One region of the Planococcus maritimus genome, then DNA from elsewhere that is predicted to be linked to it. Evidence: riboswitches for the same ligand, from Rfam matches in the RefSeq annotation. Region 1 holds a riboswitch; the other holds the start of a gene.
What was found. A riboswitch is a leader RNA that binds a small molecule or an ion and turns the genes downstream of it on or off. The one in region 1 is predicted to bind cyclic di-GMP.
Positions count from the first base shown of each region.

Region 1 (10,788 bases):
GGCAAGGCAAACAGAGAACTTTGCTTTCGCCTTGATTGGTTTATTTGTCTTATTTTTCCTCATCACGGCTTTTGTCATTCTGCGTGCGTTAAGCGACATCATTAAGCCGCTTGAAACGATGAGGTCCTCTATTGATGGCTTTATCGAAGGGGAAGAAGTATCCTATACGCCATTAAAGCGAAAAGATGAAATCGGCATTCTCTCAAGTGAGTTTTACCGGATGGTGACGACGATCCAAAAAAACCAAGAAGAACTCACTGCGAGAAACCAAGTCCTCGTGCTCAACAAAGAGGAATTGCAAGAACAACAAGGGAAGTTAAAAGATTCACTGACCGAAATCGAGAAAACCAAAAACCGCTTATTGCGATTCAACGATTTGAACCATATTCTTTCGCTTACACTGAGCGAACAGAAGTTGATAGAAGGAACTTTGGATTATTTTGATGATTCTTATGACATTGATACCGGTGTTTTATGGCTTCCGGGTTCCGATGAGTATGCGTTGAAAGGCTTCACGCCTTCCATGTTTGGCCTATTTAAGGAAAAGCAAATGGCTTATATCATGGAACGGCTGAAGACCGCTGATGCCTTCACGATGAAGCGCGAAGCGGACGAGGAAAAAGGATTTACGGCGGGCAAGGTATATGTTTATGACCTGTACACCACGGTCAAAAATGAGTCGGACGAGGCAATCGTCATCCTTGGACTATCACGTTTGGGTAGACCATTTTCAGAAGAAGAACAACAGGACATCCATGGCCTGCTTAAACGTCTTCACTTAGCCATCGACCGCATTCAGTTGTATGAAGCGGCTGTTCACGAGCGTACGTTGAACGAGCGGATCATTAATAACATCAACGAAGGCATTCAATTTATCGCGAAAAACGGCGATATGGTCCAGCATAACGATACGATGTGCACAATGTTAAGCTGCGGAGATATTTCACTCGATACAAAAGTTTCGCAGGACAGCTGGATTGCCCGCATGACAGAGCAAACGACCAAGCCAGAAGACATGGCGGACTTTTTGAATAGCTGCCTGCGTCAAAAGGAAAACAAGTCGAATACGTTCCAATACACGGTGAAAGCACCTTACGAACGAGTCATCGATGTCTACAGCACGCCAGTAATCGTCGATAATGAACGTACGGGAACGATTTTTGTCCACCGGGATATTACACGAGAGCACGAAGTGGACAAGATGAAATCTGAACTTGTCAGCACCGTCAGCCACGAATTGCGTACACCTTTGTCGAGTGTGCTTGGGTTTACGGAGCTCTTGCTGAACAAACAATTGAAGCCTGAAAAACAAGTTCGCTACTTAAAGACCATTTATAAAGAAGCGAAACGATTGACCAATTTGATCAATGACTTTTTGGACTTGCAACGAATGGAGTCTGGAGATCAAGTGTACCGAATGGAAAAATTATCGATGAACGAATTGATTATCGAGACGGCAGAGAAATTCCGGACTCAATCGATGCATTCGGTCGTCTTTGTGGATGATGCGTCAGACGTAACGGTTGAAGGCGATAAAGAGCGCCTTGCGCAGGTCTTGATGAACTTGATCGGCAATGCCATTAAGTTTTCCCCACAAGGCGGCAACGTCACTGTTTGCATGAAAAATAATTTCAATGCGCTCCGCGTATCGATCAAAGATGAAGGAATCGGTATTCCTGCTGAGGACATTCCGAAGCTGTTCTCGAAATTCCAGCGCATCGACAATAGTTCGCGCCGTAAGATTGGCGGAACGGGATTGGGCCTTGCGATTTGCCAGGAAATCATCGTCAAGCATGACGGGAAGATTTGGATCGAGTCGCAAGAAGGCGAAGGCACAACAATTCATTTCGAACTGCCTTTGCAATCATCGGAGCCGCAAGAGTATAGCGTGCACGAAGGCGTCGAAGAAAACCCGCCTGTCATGATTGTAGAAGACGATATGAGTCTCGCTCTATTGTTATCAGAAGAATTGAAAGTGAACGGTTTTAAAGTGATTTACCATACTTCGCCGAAAGAAGCTTTTAAAGAAGCAAAACGGACGCCATTGGTTGGTGCCGTGATCGATATTATGCTCGGCGAGGAACTGAACGGATGGGATCTGGTGGATATGATGAAAGCAGACGCTGCTACGCAAAATATTCCGATTGTTATCTCTTCTGCACTAGATCCAACGGATGATTCGGGACAGATCGATAAAATCAATCATTATTTGACGAAGCCATATGCGCCAGTGAATTTGTCCAAAGTCATGAAAAAACTATTGGATGGCCAAGAGCAAAATGGCGTCATCTTCTACGCTACACAAGGCAGTACGGATTGATAAAAGCTTCTCAACAAGTAAACCCCGATGGAGAACAGGATGCCCTGTTCTCCATCGGGGTTATTTTGCGGCGTAAGCCAGCTTATACTTCCAATATTTCTTCGACTAGCGACAGCAATTCCATCGGGCTGAATGGCTTAGACATAAAATAATCCGCCCCATTCGAGATCGCTTTTTCCCGGTCTGCATCTTGTGCTTTAGCTGTTAGCATCATGACTTTAGTGTCGTTCTGTTCGCCTCGGACAGCCTCAAGCACTTCCATGCCCGTTAAATAAGGCATCATATAATCGAGTAAGACCAGGTCGTAGTCAGTCGCCCTGATTTTTTCCAAAGCTTCTTTGCCATCTTCGGCTTCATCCATCTCAAAATCGTCTTCTAAAGTATCGACGATCAACGTACGCAAAATGTCTTCATCATCTGCGACCAATATTTTTTTCATAAAATTGCCTCCTTTAGGTTACGTAGAAATGCCTTTGCGTTTCATGTCTCCCCAATGAGCTTTTTTGCGGAACGCTGCGAAAATCCCCTGGACACGCCATAGCACCATAAGTGGGCGATACCAGAAGGCTTCGGTCAATGCCCAGAAATAAAGCTTCACCAAATGGGAGACATTTGGGTATTTGTGCAAGGTCAACTCTTCTAATAATACGGCCAATGCCGAAATAAGGGAACCGTAAAAAACTGTCACCAAGAACATGACACCGGCCACTTGTGGATCGACTAAAGCAAAGAAGAAGCCGCCGAAAATGATGAAATAACCAATAAATTCGAACACGGCGCCAAGCAATTCCACGAAGAGAAAATACGGCATGGAAAACAAGCCGATCGAGCCATATTTAGGGTTAAGCATCATCTTTCTATGGGTCCAAAGAGTTTCGAACAACCCACGCTGCCAGCGAATTCGTTGGGACTTAAGAACACCGAGTGAATCCGGGGCTTCTGTCCAACAGACAGGGTCTGGAATATATTCGATGCGCTGCTTAGATTTCTCTTCCCGCAGCAATCGATGCAGCCGGACAACCAGTTCCATATCCTCGCCGACCGTGTTTTTATTGTAGCCGCCAGCTTGAATGACCCGTTCTTTATTGAAGACCCCAAAAGCACCGGATACGATCAATAAGATGTTCAAATGGCTTAAAGCCAGGCGTCCGATCAAGAAAGCCCGGAAGTATTCCACGATTTGCATAAGAACAACCGGGCTTCTAGGAAGGCCAATAACTTCAACTTTGCTTCGCGAAATGGTCGAGCCGTTGGCGATGCGGACAGAACCGCCAGTAACAATGATTTGCCCGTCCGATTCGATGATCGGTTTCATGGTCTTGAGCAATCCGTCGTTCTCCAAAATAGAATCGCCATCAATGGCACAAAAATAGGGGAACGAAGAGAGATTGATGCCTGCATTCAAGGCATCCGCCTTTCCGCCATTCGCTTTTTTGATCAGCCGGATGTAGGGGAAGATGGACGATTGGTAGATGGACTCAATTTCTGCTGTTTCAATGTGCATGCGGACAGCGAAAGGAATTTTGGTCATTTTGAACTCTTCAATCATGCGCAAGGACGTATCATCCTTCGACCCATCATCGATGACGATGATTTCCTTCTCCGGGTATTCGAGTGCCAATAGCGAACGGACCGTGCTGACTACGCCGACTTCCTCGTTATAAGCAGGAACCAAGATCGATACGGGGTAAGTAGATTGATTGCGCAGGAAATCTTCGGTAGATTCCCTTTTATCCAGTTTGGTTTCCCTTTTCACTTTGCGGAAAGCAAGCGCGAAAAGCCCCAGGTAACTTAGGCTTGAAAAGAGCATATAAGCAATGACGATATAGGATACGATAAGCGCGGTTTCCTGCATTATTGTTCACTTCCTGAAAGAGAGGTTTTCCACTGATTCGCCATATCACGTGCATAACGATCGGGGTGGTTAGTTGAAAGGTGCGACAATAGGATGTCGCCGTCGGAAAACTGCGTCAAGGCCTCTGCGGCTGAATAACGTACCCACCAAACCGAGTCTCCCAGTAACTCGCTGAGCCGTTCCTTGTAGCGAGACAATTGCAAAGCCCCTGCAATCTGACTGGCAAACATGCGCTCCTGCCAAGAGTCTGAGCTGAAGAAAGGAGTCAATGAGCCGGGATCGTTCATGTATTGCAGATGAAGCAAAGCTTTCAAAGCTTGGATCCGCATTTCAGGGTCCTCATTTTCAAGCTCTTTTTCAATGCGCGGAAGAAACAGCATAATCCCCGCCATGCCGATATAAGATATAGCCGCATGCTTTAGCGCGGGACTGGCACTTGCATCAAGGGCAGCATCCAATTCATCCAGTTTCGTCAATTCGTCCAGCCGCTTAAAGACATCGATGTACAAGCGGGCCGGCGCTTCAGGAAATTTGGCCAATGCCGCAATCGCAACAGGTTCGTTCAATGAAGCGAGTGTTCGGATGAGCTGTTGGGTCTCTTGATCCAACTTAGAGTGTTTGTGAAGCTTTTCCTTGAGCTGCGGAATCAACGACGCCATCCGGAAGTCTTCGATAAAATACAAAGTGTTCATGCGCATCGCCCAGTTTCTTTGCTTCAATAGTTTAGCATAGCGTTGTGCGAGGTATTGTTCTGCCAAAGCGGTAATCTCATCCGAAGTAGGACCTGTTTTTGTCACTGCTACGTAATGGTTCAGCAAACGTTCAAGAACGGTTTGTTTATCGGGTGAGGCATCCAACTGTTGAAGGAAGCGGCGATCGCCTTGATCTATCATATAAGAGCTGAATGCATCTGTTAGGTCGTCATATTGCCGATCAACGGAAGATTCTTTCCGGTTCGTCCGCTGTTTTCGCCAAGCCAAAATTCCAAGCAAAACCAATTGGCCAATAAACAGTGAGAGACTGAGCATCCAGAAGAAAAATAGGTTCACTCGAACATCCTCTTCGTGAGCCGTTGAACGCGCGCCACTACTTCCTGTGCATAAAATGGTTTGACGATGTAATCATCCGCGCCGCTCTTCAGCGCCAAGATGATATCGGATTCATTGGTTCTCGACGTCAGCATGGAAATGACGATGTTATCGTGAGGATACTGAGTACGGATGTGGCTTAACACTTCCAAGCCGTCCATTTTTGGCATAACGCCATCCAATAAAATCATATAACTTTCCTCTGCGCGGTACCAATCGGATTCGACTAAGGCTAAGCCGTCCGCAAATTCTTCGATATGGATGTCAAACTCATCTGCTTTCCAGTTGGAAAAATGTTTTGAAACCAATTTCCGGACAAGAGAATCGTCATCCACAATAAGGATATTGAGCTTTCTCCGCACCTCTTTTTGCGCTGACTCATAAATCTTGGTCTGGTTTCTGCCATTTCTTTTTGCTTGGTACAAGGCTTGGTCCGCTGTCGTGATCAAGGTCTCTTGTTTTAAGCGGTATTCACTGACTCCAGCAGAAAACGAAATGCGAAAAGGTTCATGATTACCAATCTTGAAGTCGGTTGAATTGACCGCCTCGCGGATTCGTTCCACCACGGAAGCAGCAGATTGAGCTTTCGTTTCCGGAAGAATTAGCGCGAATTCTTCACCGCCGTATCGGAAGAAATAATCTGATTCCCGTTTTTTATCCAACAGGATGTCGCTGAATGTTTTCAACACTTCATCACCAGCGGGGTGGCCATAGTCATCGTTGACCTTTTTAAAATGGTCGAGGTCCAATAAGACCAGGGTAAAAGTTTTGCCGGTTCGTTCCGCTAGGTGGGTCATTTGCAGCAACACTTCATTGAAGCCTTTGCGGTTGCCGGCGCCCGTTAAGTCATCATAGCGAGTTCCTTGCAAGATAAGCTCCTGGCTATGTAGGCGGTTCATCATATAAGGAACGAAAAAGGCCATGTCTAATGGCTTCGCCAAAAAATCCGTAGCGCCGATTTGCATGGCACGAATCTGGTTATCCATCTGGTCATCCTCGCTGACAATGGCGATTGGGAGATGGCGGCTTCGCCCAGCTTCGTAAATACGGCTTACTAGGCCAAAGCCTTCAGCATCCGGAAAATGAAGGTCCAACAAGACCATTTGTGGATGTAGTGTGTAAAATAACTCCATTCCTTTTTGGCCATCCAAAGCGATGACAACCGGAATGCCTTGCTGTTCTAAGGTTTCTTTTACCTGAGCTGCGAATTCTGCATCGGGATCAATAATCAGCACAAGTGATTCGTCAACTGGGGGTGCAGGCTTTTGTGGAGGTTCCAAAATAGAGAGCTCTGCCGCTTTTTCGTTGTCTTCCACAGCAAAAAAGCTTCTCAACTGATCCATCATCGCTTGCAGAGACTCTATGGGCAACGAGTCGGTGCTGCTGTCTGAGTAAGCATCTAAATTTTTGCTGCAAAACTCGGACAAGTCCATGAGCCCGATCGTTCCTGCAGTGCCTTTCATCGTATGAAGAAAGCGGTAGATTTCTTTTTCTGGAACCATTTGAAGCGTTGTCCATTTTGCAAAATCGCGTTCCGTTCGATCTGCGAGTAAAGCTTTATAATCCGTCTGCGCCATTTTCTTCACCTTCTTCAAAAGAGTGTTTCTCAAGTTGATATTAGATTGATTTTCTGTGTGAATCTTCCAAATAAATACCATAATATTCAACTTTAAACTTGATAATAGATAATATTTTCCACTTATAGAATAACATCATTTTGTTTGTAAGTAAGGGTTTTTGTATTGAGAATTTCCTGTTTCCTGGATTTAACCAAACGGGTTTCACAATTTGCTCATAAAGGAGGAGACAAGAAAACACTTCCATTAGGTAATGGAAGTGTCAGGTATTCAAGGAGTCATAGTCATCCAACTGCCTACGTGGTGAATGGCCGTTCCTTCATATGCCGATGAGCTTGAGTAATGACTCGCCACTTTATCCAATTGCTGGTTCATATACGCTTCGCCTTCCTCAGCGAAAGTGATAACGCTACCTTCATCCGTTGTGCCTGTTTCTACCCCAACAACGATATGTTTGCCGTATCGCTCAGCCATGGCGATTTCATTTTTAACGATTTCGATAATCATCGGAGCGGAATCCCGGTAAGCCATTAGCGTGACTCCGTCTGTGTTCGCAATAACCCATTCAGCCAATAAGCCTTTGCCGAATGTGTTTTTATAAGGGATTTCGTCAAACCAAAAAGGCATATCGGCTTCAAGTGGCAAGTTCAACTGCGCAGAGCTCGTTGCGGCTCTTTGAAGAAGCGATTGGTAGGATTTTACGGTTGCTGCGCGGTTCGAATTCCACCCGCTATATAGATAAGGCTCAACATCCAAATGAATGCCATCAAAATGCGCCTGTTCCACCGATCCATTTTGGTAATTGCCCAGCCAGTTCATTAACTGGTTTTGATTGGTGAATCCTTTTGGCGCAACCCACGAAGGTGCTCCGTCGAGTGCAAATACAGCGATGCCACGTGAGTGCGCTTGTGTGACAAAACTGCGGTACGTATTTTTAGGAATGTCCCGGTCGATTTGGACATAGACTTTATTGACATTTTTATTTTCGAGAAAAGCCAGCGTAGCTGCTTCATCTTCCACAAACATCCATGGATTCCATAGCCAAGTAGCACGGGTATCAAGCGCATCACCGCTTGCTTGTACATTTTCTGCATGGCTGAACGCTGTCAGCATGAGAGACAGTGCGAACATCCATATCGCCGCTTTCTTCAACATATTCTTTTCCTCCATTCTGTTGGCCGAGGCCCGCAGAATGGGTGCCTGGCAACCTGACGACCGTGCACTGCTTTAACAGTGGGTAGGCTCATGGCTTTGCGTCCTTCCTTTTCAGGTAAGTTTGCCTTTATCAGTTTTTTCTTATTATAGATGGAATATGACTCATTAAGACAGTAACTATATACCTATAAAAGCCTTTACGAGACAATAAAAGAGAAATAGCAAGGCAGTTCTTCCAAATTTTATTTAAAAGCTGAATTTTTTGTGGAGCGTTCTTGGAAACTGCTATAGACTAACACTATATAACAATTTACTTGCCGGCCCAGCTGGCTAAACAGATCGGCACGATATCCCAAACGCTAGAAGGAGGATTCCGCATGATTAGTTCAAAATACTTGGATCTACTGGCAGAAAAATACGATAGCGAAGAAAAAGTGGCGACAGAGATTATCAACCTAGAAGCCATCTTGAATTTGCCAAAAGGGACGGAGCATTTCGTCAGTGACCTCCACGGTGAATATCAGGCGTTTCAGCATGTGTTGCGCAATGGATCGGGCAACGTCAAAGTGAAAATCAAGGACTTGTTCAAAGACGAGATGGGGGAAGAAGAGCTCAACGAATTCGCGACGCTTGTCTACTACCCAGAAGAAAAATTGAGCTTGATCAAAAGCCATTTCAGCAGCAAGAAAGAATTGAAAGAATGGTACATCGAAACGATCGAACGGCTGTTGAAGCTGGTGTCTTACGCATCGTCCAAATACACGCGTTCCAAACTGCGCAAAGCTTTGCCGAAACAGTTTGTGTATATCATCGAAGAGCTGCTATACAAAACCGACGAGTTCACGAATAAAAAAGATTATTACGCCAAAATGCTCGAACAAATCATTTCCCTCGGACAAGTGGACAAATTAATCGTCGGTCTTGCCTACACGATGCAGCGCCTGACTGTTGACCATTTGCACGTTGTCGGAGATATTTACGACCGGGGCCCCGATCCGCACAAGATTATGGACACGCTCATCGATTATCACTCCGTCGACATCCAATGGGGCAATCACGACGTGCTGTGGATTGGTGCTTATTCCGGCTCTAAAGTATGCCTCGCAAACATCATCCGCATTTGCGCGCGCTATAACAACTTAGACATCATTGAAGATGTCTATGGCATCAACTTGCGGCCATTGTTGAATTTGGCGGAGAAGTATTATGAAGACAATCCGGCTTTCCATCCAAAGCGAATTTCAGATGAACAATTAACAGAGCAGGAACAGCTGCAGATCACAAAAATTCACCAGGCCATCTCGATCATCCAGTTCAAATTGGAAAGCCCAATCATCAAACGGCGCTCCTGCTTCGCTATGGAAGACCGCTTGCTTTTGGAGAAAGTCGATTACGAGAAAAACGAGGCGACAATTCACGGGAAAACCTATGCGCTTGAAAATACGTGCTTTGCCACGATCGACCCGGAACATCCTGCTCGCTTGCTAGAAGAAGAGCAGCAAGTGATTGATAAACTGTTGTTCTCGATTCAGCATTCCGAGAAACTATCACGGCATATGAAGTTCCTCATGAAAAAAGGAAGATTGTATCTCCAATACAACGGCAATTTGCTGATTCATGGCTGCATCCCGCTCGAGGAGAACGGGGACATGAAGGAAATGAAAATTGAAGGAGAGGGCTACGCCGGACGGGAACTACTCGATGTCTTTGAAGAGTACACTCGTTACGCCTTTGCGCATCCCGAAGAGACCGACGATTTCGCGACCGACATGGTGTGGTACCAATGGACGGGTGAAAACTCTTCATTATTTGGCAAACGTGAAATGACGACATTCGAGCGTTATTTCATCGCAGACAAAGCCACGCATAAAGAGCGGAAAAATCCGTATTACCATTTGCGTGAAGACGAGGACATATGCCGCAAGATGCTGGCAGAATTTGATTTGAATCCAGAATATGGCCGCATCATCAACGGGCATACGCCAGTCAAAGAACGTGATGGCGAAGACCCAATCAAGGCGAACGGCAAAATGATCGTTATCGATGGCGGATTTTCAAAAGCTTATCAGTCGACCACGGGCATCGCCGGCTATACGCTGTTGTACAATTCCTACGGCATGCAGCTCGTTGCCCATCAGCGCTTTAACTCCAAGGAAGAAGTGTTGCAAAACGGAACCGATGTCTTGTCGATCAAGCGATTGGTCGACGAAGAACTCGAACGCAAAAAGGTGCGGGAGACGAATATTGGAGAAGAGCTTCTGCAGGAAATCGCCAATTTGAACAGCTTGAGAAAGCATCGTTATATGAACTAACAGCAGCTTTGAAAGAGCCCGAACTGAAATACAGTGCGGGCTCTTTCTTATGCAGAGAAATGCAATAGAAGCATAAATTCCGAGGGGGGGAATTCCAGTTAAATGGAATTTTAATTGTGGGAATTTTTGGCTATCTCTGATAGTCTAAAAAGGAAGAGATAAAACAGCATCAGAAAGTTATTGAAAATTGACTGGAGGGAGTCCATGCCAAGCTGCCAAAACTGCCAAAAGGAATGGGGCTGGAAGCAAACTGTCCGTAAGATGTTCACTTTGGATACGGGCATGATCTGCCCGCATTGCGGGAAAAAGCAATTTCTGACTACCGAATCGAAAAAAAGAGCCGGCCTGTTAAATTTTCTAACACCGTTAGTGATGCTTTTCGGGGTGTTATTTGATCTGCCCTTAAGCATTATACTGACACTGATTGTCACCAGTGGGATCGTCGTCTTCGCCGTCTATCCATTCTTAGTTGAATTTACTG
Region 1 is NZ_CP016538.2:3,061,272-3,072,059, reverse strand. It holds gene BBI11_RS15225 (ATP-binding protein) at 1-2,320, shown strand, start outside; gene BBI11_RS15220 (response regulator transcription factor) at 2,403-2,759, opposite strand; gene BBI11_RS15215 (glycosyltransferase family 2 protein) at 2,778-4,175, opposite strand; gene BBI11_RS15210 (HEAT repeat domain-containing protein) at 4,175-5,224, opposite strand; gene BBI11_RS15205 (diguanylate cyclase) at 5,221-6,840, opposite strand; gene BBI11_RS15200 (amidase) at 7,111-7,995, opposite strand; cyclic di-GMP riboswitch class I at 8,040-8,131, opposite strand; gene BBI11_RS15195 (fructose-bisphosphatase class III) at 8,376-10,307, shown strand; gene BBI11_RS15190 (TIGR04104 family putative zinc finger protein) at 10,512-10,788, shown strand, end outside.

Region 2 (10,788 bases), 430 kb from region 1:
GTTTAACAGGCATGAGTTCTTTTACTAATTGCACTTTTTCTGAAGAAGGCGTTTCTTCTGTCAACTGCGCAGCCAGTTCGATGAGCGGGCGCAAGGTTTCATCCGGTGCCGCCTCAGTTAGGTCCATTTCTTTTAGCGCGACCCCCGAAAATCCATCGGGCTGTGCGAATTCTTTAGCAGCTGTTATAAACGATTTCAATTGTTTGACCAGTGCAGTCAATTCCGCCTGCATTTCTTCATCGGCAACATAGGCTTCAATGGCCAGTTGCAGCTGTTCTCCGTTCGCATCTCCTGTCAATTGGAAGATGGCGTATTGCAAGGCTTGCTGTTCTTCGGTCAATTGTTCTGTCGGCGTACCCATCAATTGCCCGAACAGCGCCATCAGTTCTTCATCAGGCAATTGTTCTGCGGCCGCTTCAAGTTCCGGCTGTTCTGCTGATCCCGCTGACAAGCCCATCAGCAATTGTTCAAATTGCCGTGCCGGATCGGCAGCCTTCGCCGCTTTCGCAACAACAGGAGCAGCGGTGCTTCCCATCAAGATAGAAGATAGGGCGTTCACTGGGCATCACCGGTTCTGCCGAGGCGATGGTAGCGGCTCCCTGCCAGGTCATCGAAAAAGCTCTGCTCTGCCGCTTGGTTCTCTTTTTGGTGGGCGGCATAGTTTTGTTCTTTCAAATTGCCCCAGGTTTTCTCTTCGCGCGCTTTTGCTTTCAAGGCATCCTGGCTTTGTGAGACATGCCGCTCATGCGCCGCGACTTCGCGGTTCGCTGCGGACGACTGCTCATACAGCTGGTAAATATAGCCTTCGAGCATGCGCAGCTCAGAAATCGGGATGCCTTTTTGTTCTTTTGCTTTTTTCATTTCTTCTGCTTCCATGATCTTCGTTTGCAAGGCTTCGCTTTGTTCGCGGACCGCCTGCTCTTTTTTCAGCGCTTCGGCCATTTCGACTTGGGCTAGCTGCGTTTCGTTTTCTTTTAGTTCGAGAATTTTCTGGAATCGGAAATTGAATCGTGTCACGTTTCAGCACCTCCAAATTGTCGTGCGAGCCGGTCGACGCTTTCCGTCAATTCGGCCTTCTCGTAAATATCTTGCTGTAAATAGTCCCGGATCAACGGATACGCGCGAATCGCTTCGTCAATTTCCTTATTGGCCCCGCTTTTATAGGCCCCGATATTGATCAAGTCTTCTGCGGAATCATGCGCTGCGAGCAGGCGCTTGAGTTCGGTCGCTGCCTGCTGGTGGTCGCGCGTCGTCACTTCATTCATGATTCGGCTGACGCTGGCCATGATATTGATCGCCGGAAATTGACCTTTTTGTGCCAATTTGCGGTCCAGGACGATATGGCCGTCCAAAATCCCGCGCACTGCATCGGCGATTGGTTCGTTCATATCGTCGCCGTCGACAAGCACTGTGTAGAAGGCGGTAATCGATCCCTTTGCTGATGTTCCGGAACGTTCGAGCAAGCGCGGCAGCAAGGCAAAAACGCTTGGCGTATAGCCTTTACTAGTCGGCGGTTCTCCGACTGCAAGTCCGACTTCGCGTTGCGCCATGGCAAAACGCGTGACCGAATCCATCATGAGCATGACGTTTTTGCCTTGGTCGCGGAAATACTCTGCAATCGCCGTCGCGGTTAAAGCTCCTTTAATGCGCTGCATCGGTGTCTGATCGGAAGTTGCGGCGACGACGACCGAGTTTTTCAACCCTTCTGGCCCGAGATCGCGTTCGATGAAATCTCGCACTTCCCGGCCCCGCTCGCCGATCAAGGCGATGACGTTGACGTCGGCTTCGGTGTTGCGGGCGATCATGCCCATGAGCGTACTTTTGCCGACCCCGCTTCCGGCAAATACACCGATGCGCTGGCCTTGGCCAACCGTTAACAATCCATCAATCGCGCGCACGCCGACTTCTAGTGGCTTGTCGATGCGCGGCCGCTTGAGCGGATTTGGCGGCGTATTGGTGGTGGAATATTTCTTCAAGCCTTTTGGCAATTTATTGTCATCGAGCGGTTTGCCCGTGCCGTCCAGGATTTTTCCGAGGATGGCTGGGCCGACACGAATTTGCAAAGGCACGCCCGTTGCGACGACGAGGCAACCCGGCCCCACTTGCGCGAGGTCACTCAGCGGCATGAGCATGATTTTGTTTTCCTTAAAGCCGACCACTTCCGCCTCGATCGGCGGGTCGAAACGGCTCGGATACAATAAGCACAATTCGCCAAGCTTGGCGTTCGGCCCTTGCGCTTCAATGGTTAAGCCGATGACTTGGACGACTTTGCCGTGTTTTTTCACCGGTTCGATTTCTTCTAGAAGCGTTAAGTATTCGCTATCTTCCAGCTTCGTCATTGGCCTTCTCCTCACAATAAAGAAGCAATTGTTTTTTGATTTCGCTCAATTGGCTGTCCAAAGTCGCATCGTACGAGCCACTTTTCGTATGGATCGTACAGCCGGCGGGCGCTTGGTTCGCCACCGGCATCAATTTCAGCTCGGCGCCTGCCCGGATATAGCTTTTCAGCTCATCTTCAAAAGGCAGGACCGCCGGATAATCTTCAAGCGCCACATGGATTGCGACTTCTTCTGAATCATCCGCTTGCCGGAGGGCGTGTTGGATGATCGACAATAGCTGGGCATCGTCTTGCTTGAGTTCATTGCGGATAATTTTGCGTGCAATTTCTGTGCTAAGCGACAGCAAGAACGGCTCCGCTTCACGGATGATGCGTTTTTGCTCTTCGTACGCTCCTGCGATCAAGCCTTCCATCAATTCGCGCTGTTCGCGAAAATCCGCTTCGGCTTGTGCGAGTCCTTGTGCGAAGCCTTCTTGAAACCCTTCTGTTGCTGCGGCTTGTGCTTGTTGCTGGGCTTCTGCCGCCGCTTGTTGCTGCTGTTCTTCTCGCCAAGCGGCCATTTCCTCATGCGCTTGCTGTTGCTCGTCGGCCAATTGCTGCCGTAAAGTGTCGAGCTGCTGTTCAAGCGTCGCAACTTCATCCTTTAAACGCCCACCGTATTGCTCGATGTCTCCATCCGCTTGGCTCGTGAATTGCCTGCGCGTCTCCACTTTGCGCAATTGGATGATTTTCGTGCCGCTTTGTTCCGTGCTGCGGATGATGTTAGACAATCAGTTCATCTCCTTCTTCACGTGAGACGGTGATTTCCCCTTCTTCTTCCAGTTTGCGGATCAAGGCCACGATTTCAGTCTGGGCATTTTCTACGTCTTTCAATTTGACAGGCCCCATGACGTCGATTTCTTCACGGATCATTTCCGAACGCCTTGTCGACATATTTCGGAAAATGCTTTCTTTTACTTCATCACTGGCCGCTTTTAACGCAAAACTCAAGTCCAAGTCGCTCACTTCGCGAATGACCCGTTGAATCGAACGGACGTCCAATTTGACGATGTCTTCGAAAACAAACATAAGCTTCTTGATTTCAGCGACAAGGTCCGGGCTGCCGGTTTCGAGTTCGGACAAGATGGCTTTTTCGGTGCTTCGGTCCACTTGGTTAAGCACACGGACAATCGCTTCCACGCCGCCGGTTGCCGCATAATCTTGGGCACCGTTAACAGACGACAGTTTGCGTTCCAAAACTTGCTCGACTTGCTGGATGACATCAGGTGATGTGCTTTCCATCAAAGCGATGCGCTTCGCCACTTCCGCCCGCTGCTCGACAGGCAGCTGCGACAGGATTGCAGAAGATTGCTTCGGATCCAAATACGACAACACCAGCGCGATTGTCTGGGGTTGCTCGCTTTGCAGCACCGTCACAATACGCGCTGGGTCGAGGCGCCTTGCAAAATTGAACGGCTTGACTTGAAGACGATTCGACAGCCGGCCGATTGTATCGATGGCCTTTTCTTTGCCGAGCGCTTTTTCAAGCACTTCCCGCGCATAGCTGAGCCCGCCTTCGTTCATATAATCCTGGGCCAGCACCATTTCATAAAATTCGTTGATGACTCGTTCCGATTGGCTATTTTTCAATTGGCGCACATTGGAAATTTCCATCGTCAATTGATCGATTTCCTTTTCAGACAGGCGCTTGAACACTTCGACTGACACATCCGGCCCCATGCCCACAAGCAATACGGCCACTTTTTGGATGCCCGTCAATTCTTTTATCCGTTCTACCATTCAGTTCTCTCCTAATCATCCGCCATCCACGAGCGCAGTAAATTCGTAAAGTCGTCCGGGCGTCCCTTGGCAAGCTTCTCGATCGTTTTGCGTTTCGGATTCGTTCGATTATTAAACTCGGACAAATCCACTTCGCCTTCTTGCGTGCTTGCTGCTGGTTGCATTTTTGCTGCCGCTCGCTCGAAATAATCCATTTCCAGTTCGGCTTCCAATTCTGCTTGTTGCTTTTTGCGTCTTTTCACGACGAACAAGATAATGCCCGTCAACAATAGGATGCCAACACCTGCTGCCACATACCATAGAAGCGGGATGCCTGTCCAAAGGGTCACGACCGGCTCTTCTTCAGCCATTTCGGGACGTCCTTGGAATTCCGTCGCAAAGATCGAAATCCGGTCATCGAGTTCTGCTGGAGTCGGCTGGAATTCGTTCATGCTGAGCGAGGCGCTCACAGTGTTTGCTAATAAGGTACGGATATCCGTCATATTCTGTTCGGTTAATGTTGCCGGATTATCCGGCACTGGCGGTTCGACGCCGACATTGATCGTAATGTCGTCAATGACATAAGGACTCATTTCGATCTGTCGACTGATCCGATTGACTTCGCGGTTGATGCGCTCTTCAGTACGTTCAGATTCACTTGTGCCGCTGCCATCTGCTGATGGGTAGTTGGCAATATCCGTCTCGCCGGTACCAGCATCGTCTGCTAAGGCTTGGCCTTCGCTTGCATACGTTTCGACGATTCGTTCGACACTGATGTCGATGCCTTCGCCGGTTTCGAGATCGACCGGTTCCACCAATTGCTCTTCGCGTTTTTCTTTCGTGAAGTCAATATTCGCCATAACGGACACGACGACTTTGTCTTGCCCGAGCAATAGCCCAAGCATTTGCTGCAATTCACGCTGAATATCTTGTTCGATGCCTTGTTGGATTTCACGATTTTGCTGATACATCGTTAAATTGGTATCCGGTGCTCCTGTATCCTGCAATTCAAACACTTGGCCATTTTGGTCCATGATGACGATTTGCTCCATCGGCAAATTCGGCACCGATTTGCTGACCAAATGGTACAAGCCATTAATTTGCTTCTGGTCTAGATTTAACGTGCCGTCGCCTTTGACGACAATCGACGCCGTCGACACTTGCTCTTCATCGGTCAACCAGACGTTTTCTTTTGGCAAGGTAATCATGACATTGGCATCTGTCACACCGGCAATTTGCTTGACCAAATACGCTAATTCATTTTGCATGGCATCGCGTTCGACGACATCAAAATGGCGGTCAGTCATCCCGAGGCCCATGTTTTCACTGAAGATGCCGTACGTGACATTGCCATTTTTCGGCAAGCCTTCAGCCGCTAAGCTGACTTTCAACCCAGCCACTTGTTCGTCTGGAACAGAAATCGTCGACCCGTCTGTCGATACTTCGACCGGTATGCCTTGGCTCTCGATGGCCGCTTTGATTTCGCCCGCTTCTGCCGGATCCAAATTGGCATAAAGCGGCGACATATTCGATTGGCTATTGAAGAAAACAAAAAGCCCTAGAGCAAGTAAAGTGATGAAAAAGGACGCGGCCATTAGCCATTTGGTCGCTTTCGATAAACTGCCCCAGGAGTCTTTTGTTTTGGTTTTATAAGTTTCGAACTTTTCTTTCATTGACCGCACACCTTAATCTTTTTCATACTTGCATTCTCATGACTTCTTGATACGCTTCTACCACTTTATTGCGCACTTGCATCGTCATCTGCAGGGATAAACTTGCTTTTTGCGAAGCGATCATCACTTCGTGGACATCTTGTACTTCGCCCGTCAGCAATTGGTCGGTCTTTTTATCGGATACATTTTGCGCATTGCTCACTTCTTTTAATGCATTTTTAAAGACATCGCCGAAGCCTGTCGCTTGCGGTTCTGGCTGTAATTTTTCCATGAATTGATTTTGCAGAAACGGCGTCTGCAGCTGTCCAATTTTCTCCATGCTGCCCCTCCTAAACTAAACTTCGTTATTTCCCGATTTCGAGTGCTTTCATGAACATGCTTTTCGACGCGTTCATCGCCGTCACGTTCGCTTCATACGAACGGGTGGCAGACATCAAATCGACCATTTCTTGAATGGGATCGACGTTCGATGTCCGGACATACCCTTCAGCATCCGCATCCGGGTGATCCGGATTATAAGTCACTGGAAAAGGTGTCTGGTCTTCACGAATCGCGCTCGCTTTAACCCCGCCACCAGCAGCGGTTTGCCCCATGGCAGAACTCAAATGTTTGGCAAAAGGCGAAGCATCAGCCGTCGACAACTCAACTGTTTTGCGGCGATAAGGCACCCATTCCCCGTCCACTAACTCGGCACGGTTCGTATTGGCATTTGCGATATTTGAAGAGACGACATCCATTCGCAAGCGGTTAGCCGTAAGCCCCGTTGCGCTAATATTCAGACCGTTAAATAAAGACATTCCCCTTATCTCCCTCCGTTGATGACCGAACTCAGGCTACTGAATTTGCCATTGATCCGCTCGGTAACGGCGTTGTACCATAATTGGTTTTTCGCCAGTTCCGCCATTTCAAAATCCATATCTACGTTATTGCCATTTGGCGTCATTGTCGTATTGTGATTGACCGTCACCGGCGAAGCTCCCCGCCCACTTTGAAACTCCATGTGTTGCGCATTCGTTCGGTAACTTTGCATACGCGAAGCGCTTGCCTGTTCCATCACTTGCTGAAAGTTCACTTGCTTGCTTTTGTAATTGGCCGTATCGACATTGGCGATATTATCGGCATGGACACGCTGTTTCAATGTCGATGTCGACAAAGCCTGCTCCATTTTTTGAATGCTTGATGGAAATAAATTCATCGCTTAACCCCCTATTTGTGAATTTGCCCAAATAAAAAACCCACTGAAAAACAGGCGGATTTGAGTCAAATCTACCATCTTTCGGCAGCCCGGCGGTCATGTGTCTGGGACAGTTAGATCCGTAGCTTTGCGTCCTTTACTTTCGTATAAGTTTGCTATTTTCGTCATGATATGGGTATATTTTTCTGTAAACTCGTCTTTTAGAATCATTTTGAATGACTATTACTCCGGTATAGTATCATGCTTTATTTATTTTGGCTATTTTATTTTGTAAAAAAATTCTACTATTTTTTCCATTTAATCTGCAGTTTTCTGTTAAAATGAAAATACCAGATTAGGCTAATAGTTCTTTAGACTAGAAAAGGAAGGGTGACTAGGTAATATGTTCCGTGGATTGTATACGGCGACTTCAGGGATGATGTCGCAAAACAGATACCAACAAGTCTTAACCAATAATTTGGCGAATGCCAGCACTCCCGGCTTTAAAACAGACGATTCGGCAGTCCGATCATTTCCAGATCAATTGATCAAGGCGCAAAATGCCAACCAGCCGGCACCGATCGGCCACCTTTCCACCGGTGTTTATTTGCAAGAAGCGATTCCTTCGTTTCTTCAAGGCCCTATCCGGGAAACCGGCAATGCCACAGACTTCGCTTTGCTCGATGAAAAATTAGCAGCAGACCCGGAAACCGGCGAGCGCGGCCATTTATTGTTTGCCGTAGAAACGGCAGACGGCGATGTGCGCTATACGCGCAATGGCCAATTCACGGTAGACGCACAAGGTTTTCTTGCGACTAGCTTTGGCCAGCGAGTGCTCGGCGACAATCTTCAGCCGCTGCAAGTCGGCGATAGTGAATTTTCCGCAGACGATAGCGGCGCGATTACCCGTGAAGATGGGACCGTCGCCGGAAACTTGTGGATCGGTGTGACAGAAGATGCAGGCCAACTCGTCAAGCAAGGCCATAACTTGCTCGCTTGGGAAGGCGACCCTGATGATGCACCGGCACTCGCCGCTGACGGTGAGCGATACGCCCAGCAAGGCTTTATCGAACAGTCCAATGTCGACTTGACCCGCACCATGACCGACATGATGACCGCTTATCGCGGATTCGAATCCAACCAAAAAGTAATCCAGGCCTATGACCGCAGCATGGAAAAAGCGGTCAATGAAATCGGCCGGGTCTGATAAGGAGCAGCGTCCATGAACATTCAAATGAACACAGCGAGCAGCACGATGCGCGAACTGCAGAAAAAAATCGATTCCATCGCCAATAACGTCGCCAACGTCAATACGCATGGCTATAAAAAACAAGAAGCCAATTTTTCCGACGCCTTGTTGTACAGCGTGACGAAGCAAGCCGGAACGGCCAACGAAATCGGCCGCACCACGCCGAACGGACTGCGGATCGGCGGTGGCGCCTTGATATCCGAAGGCATTACCCGCCACTCGCAAGGCTCCTTGCAAGAAACCGGCCGTGAACTGGATTTTGCCCTTCAATCGCCAAACGCTTATTTCCGAATTGCCAATGGCGAGGAAAACTACTACACACGAAACGGTTCTTTTCAGGCCGAAGCGATTCCAGAAAGTGACCGGCTTGCGCTCACCACCGCTTCCGGTGATTCCGTGCTCGGTGCAGACGGCCTGCCAATTACGATCGGCGCCGGTTATAGCGAAATGTCCCTTGGCAACGACGGGCTCGTGACTGTTTCTTATGACAACCAGCCGCCTGAAACCTTTCAGCTCGGCACGGCAAAAATCATTCGCCCTGCCCTTCTTGAAAATGCCGGCGATAATCGCTATCGCTTGCCCGGCACACAAGCCGAACAAGCAGCTGCCGGCGTGGTCGAATTAATCGACATGCCGATGTCCCACCGGTTTTTGGAAACCTCGAATGTGGACATGGCCGCCGAAATGACCGAGTTGATCGCCACCCAGCGATTGTTTCAATCACAAGGGCGCGCCATTTCCTACGCTGACGATATGATGGGTCTTGTGAATACGATGAAATCCTAATATTGCCAAATTATTTTTTAGTAACATAATATTAAAAGCCGCACGCCAAGAGAAATCTCTCTTGGTGCGCGGCTTTTTTTCATATGGGCTGATTCGGAAAACTTCAATAAAAAAACAGCCAATCGCTTTTGATTAGCTGTTTACCGGAGAAAGTCCATCAAGTTTGTCTGCATGATCTTGGCCGAAGATGACAGGCTTGCTTGGTAAACACTTTCTTCACTTTTCAATTTGATTAGTATTTCAGCATAATCTACATCTTCTATAGAAGATAAGGCAGTTCCAAGTGATAGCTTGGCGTCCAACAGCCGGCTTTCGGTCGCTTCGACGCGGTTTTGACGCGCGCCGTTTTCAGCAGCCGAAGTCAATAAGCGCTCCATGGCCTTATCGATTTCATCCAGATTAACCGCTTCGCCAGCTTGTATGTTTTCAGCGAGTTTTCCAACGGCCCGGAATATATTCGTCGGATCGTCCCCGCTGCCGACAAGCGTTTGAGGCAAGATGCCGATTTCCAGCTGCAGCCCGACACCGATCTTCGCCGTTTTCAGCGTCCCGTTTGGCGGAGCTGCTTCAAACGAAACAGCATCCGGAAACGGCTTCACCGTGCCGTCGCCGCCACCGAATAAATACCGGCCGTCGACTTCGGCATTCGCGAATTCGCGCAATTGATCGTTCAATACCCCGACTTCCTTGAAGATCAATTCGCGGTCTTCCGGAGACAATGTCCCGCTGCCGCCTTGCACGCCGAGTTCCCGGATGCGCTGTGTGACATCGACCATCGCTTGAATCGAGCGGTCATTTTCATCGAGCCACAAATTGGCATCGCCGATATTGCGCTCGTATTGTTCGTTTGCTGACATGACGCTGTTCAAACTCATCGCTTTCGCTACCGCTTGCGGATTGTCGGACGGCTTATGCAGCAATTTGCCGCTGGATGCCTGCATACTGGTGTTTTCAAAACGCCCAAGATTTTGCTGCATATGGCGCAGGGAATTTTGGTGCATCATTTGCTGGGTTACTCTCATTGGGCCGTCCTCCGTTTTTTGGGTTTAGCGTGCAGCCATCCGGTTGATGATCGTATCGAGCATTTCATCGGTCGTTGATACTAAGCGGGCTGCGGCATTATAAGCGTGCTGGAATTTCACCAAGTTCGACATTTCTTCATCCAGCGAAACGCCGGCGACCGCTTGGCGGCGGTTGTCTGTCGAGACGATCAATTGCTCTTGCGAAGAAACTGCATAGCCGGCGGTCTGCCCTTCCGCCCCGAGGCCGCTGACGATAGCACGGAAATCGGCTTGCACGTTTTTCACGCCTTCATCTAATCCTTTTGGCAATTCGAGCTGCGCATCTTTTGCAACGCTCAATTCACCTGCTGGTGAAGCCGTTTCAAAAACATTGCCATTCGCTTGAGCGAATTCTGTCACTGCCGTGTTGATCTTTTGTTGATAATTTTCGACTGTCGTTAAGGATTGTCCGAGACCACCGAGCTTGCCGCCTGCTGCCTCGAGATCGACCGGTTCGCCCGATTTTACCGGCTGGTTGTTCGAAGCTAAGGCCAGTGCATAACTGCCATCCGATTTTTCCGTCACTTTGATGTCCATCAGCTGAGACAGTTCATCGACCGCCGCATCGCGTGCATCGCGCAAATCGTTTGCCTGGGCTCCGTTCTGGGAAATGTGTTTGTTCAGCTCTTCAATGCGCGAGATCAATGTTTGCGCTTCTGTCTGTGCCGCTGCCGTGCGTTCCGTCAATTCCACTTTCAAATCGCCCATCGAGCGGTCGATCGTTTTTGCCACGTCCGCAAAAGCTTGCG
Region 2 is NZ_CP016538.2:211,111-221,898, reverse strand. It holds gene BBI11_RS01220 (flagellar hook-length control protein FliK) at 1-559, opposite strand, end outside; gene fliJ (flagellar export protein FliJ) at 556-1,017, opposite strand; gene fliI (flagellar protein export ATPase FliI) at 1,014-2,339, opposite strand; gene BBI11_RS01205 (FliH/SctL family protein) at 2,320-3,108, opposite strand; gene fliG (flagellar motor switch protein FliG) at 3,101-4,117, opposite strand; gene fliF (flagellar basal-body MS-ring/collar protein FliF) at 4,129-5,769, opposite strand; gene fliE (flagellar hook-basal body complex protein FliE) at 5,792-6,088, opposite strand; gene flgC (flagellar basal body rod protein FlgC) at 6,114-6,566, opposite strand; gene flgB (flagellar basal body rod protein FlgB) at 6,572-6,964, opposite strand; cyclic di-GMP riboswitch class I at 7,045-7,131, opposite strand; gene BBI11_RS01175 (flagellar hook-basal body protein) at 7,347-8,150, shown strand; gene BBI11_RS01170 (flagellar hook-basal body protein) at 8,166-8,978, shown strand; gene flgL (flagellar hook-associated protein FlgL) at 9,119-10,000, opposite strand; gene flgK (flagellar hook-associated protein FlgK) at 10,025-10,788, opposite strand, start outside.
Region 2: another riboswitch for cyclic di-GMP. It lies ahead of flgB (flagellar basal body rod protein FlgB); the one in region 1 lies ahead of BBI11_RS15200 (amidase).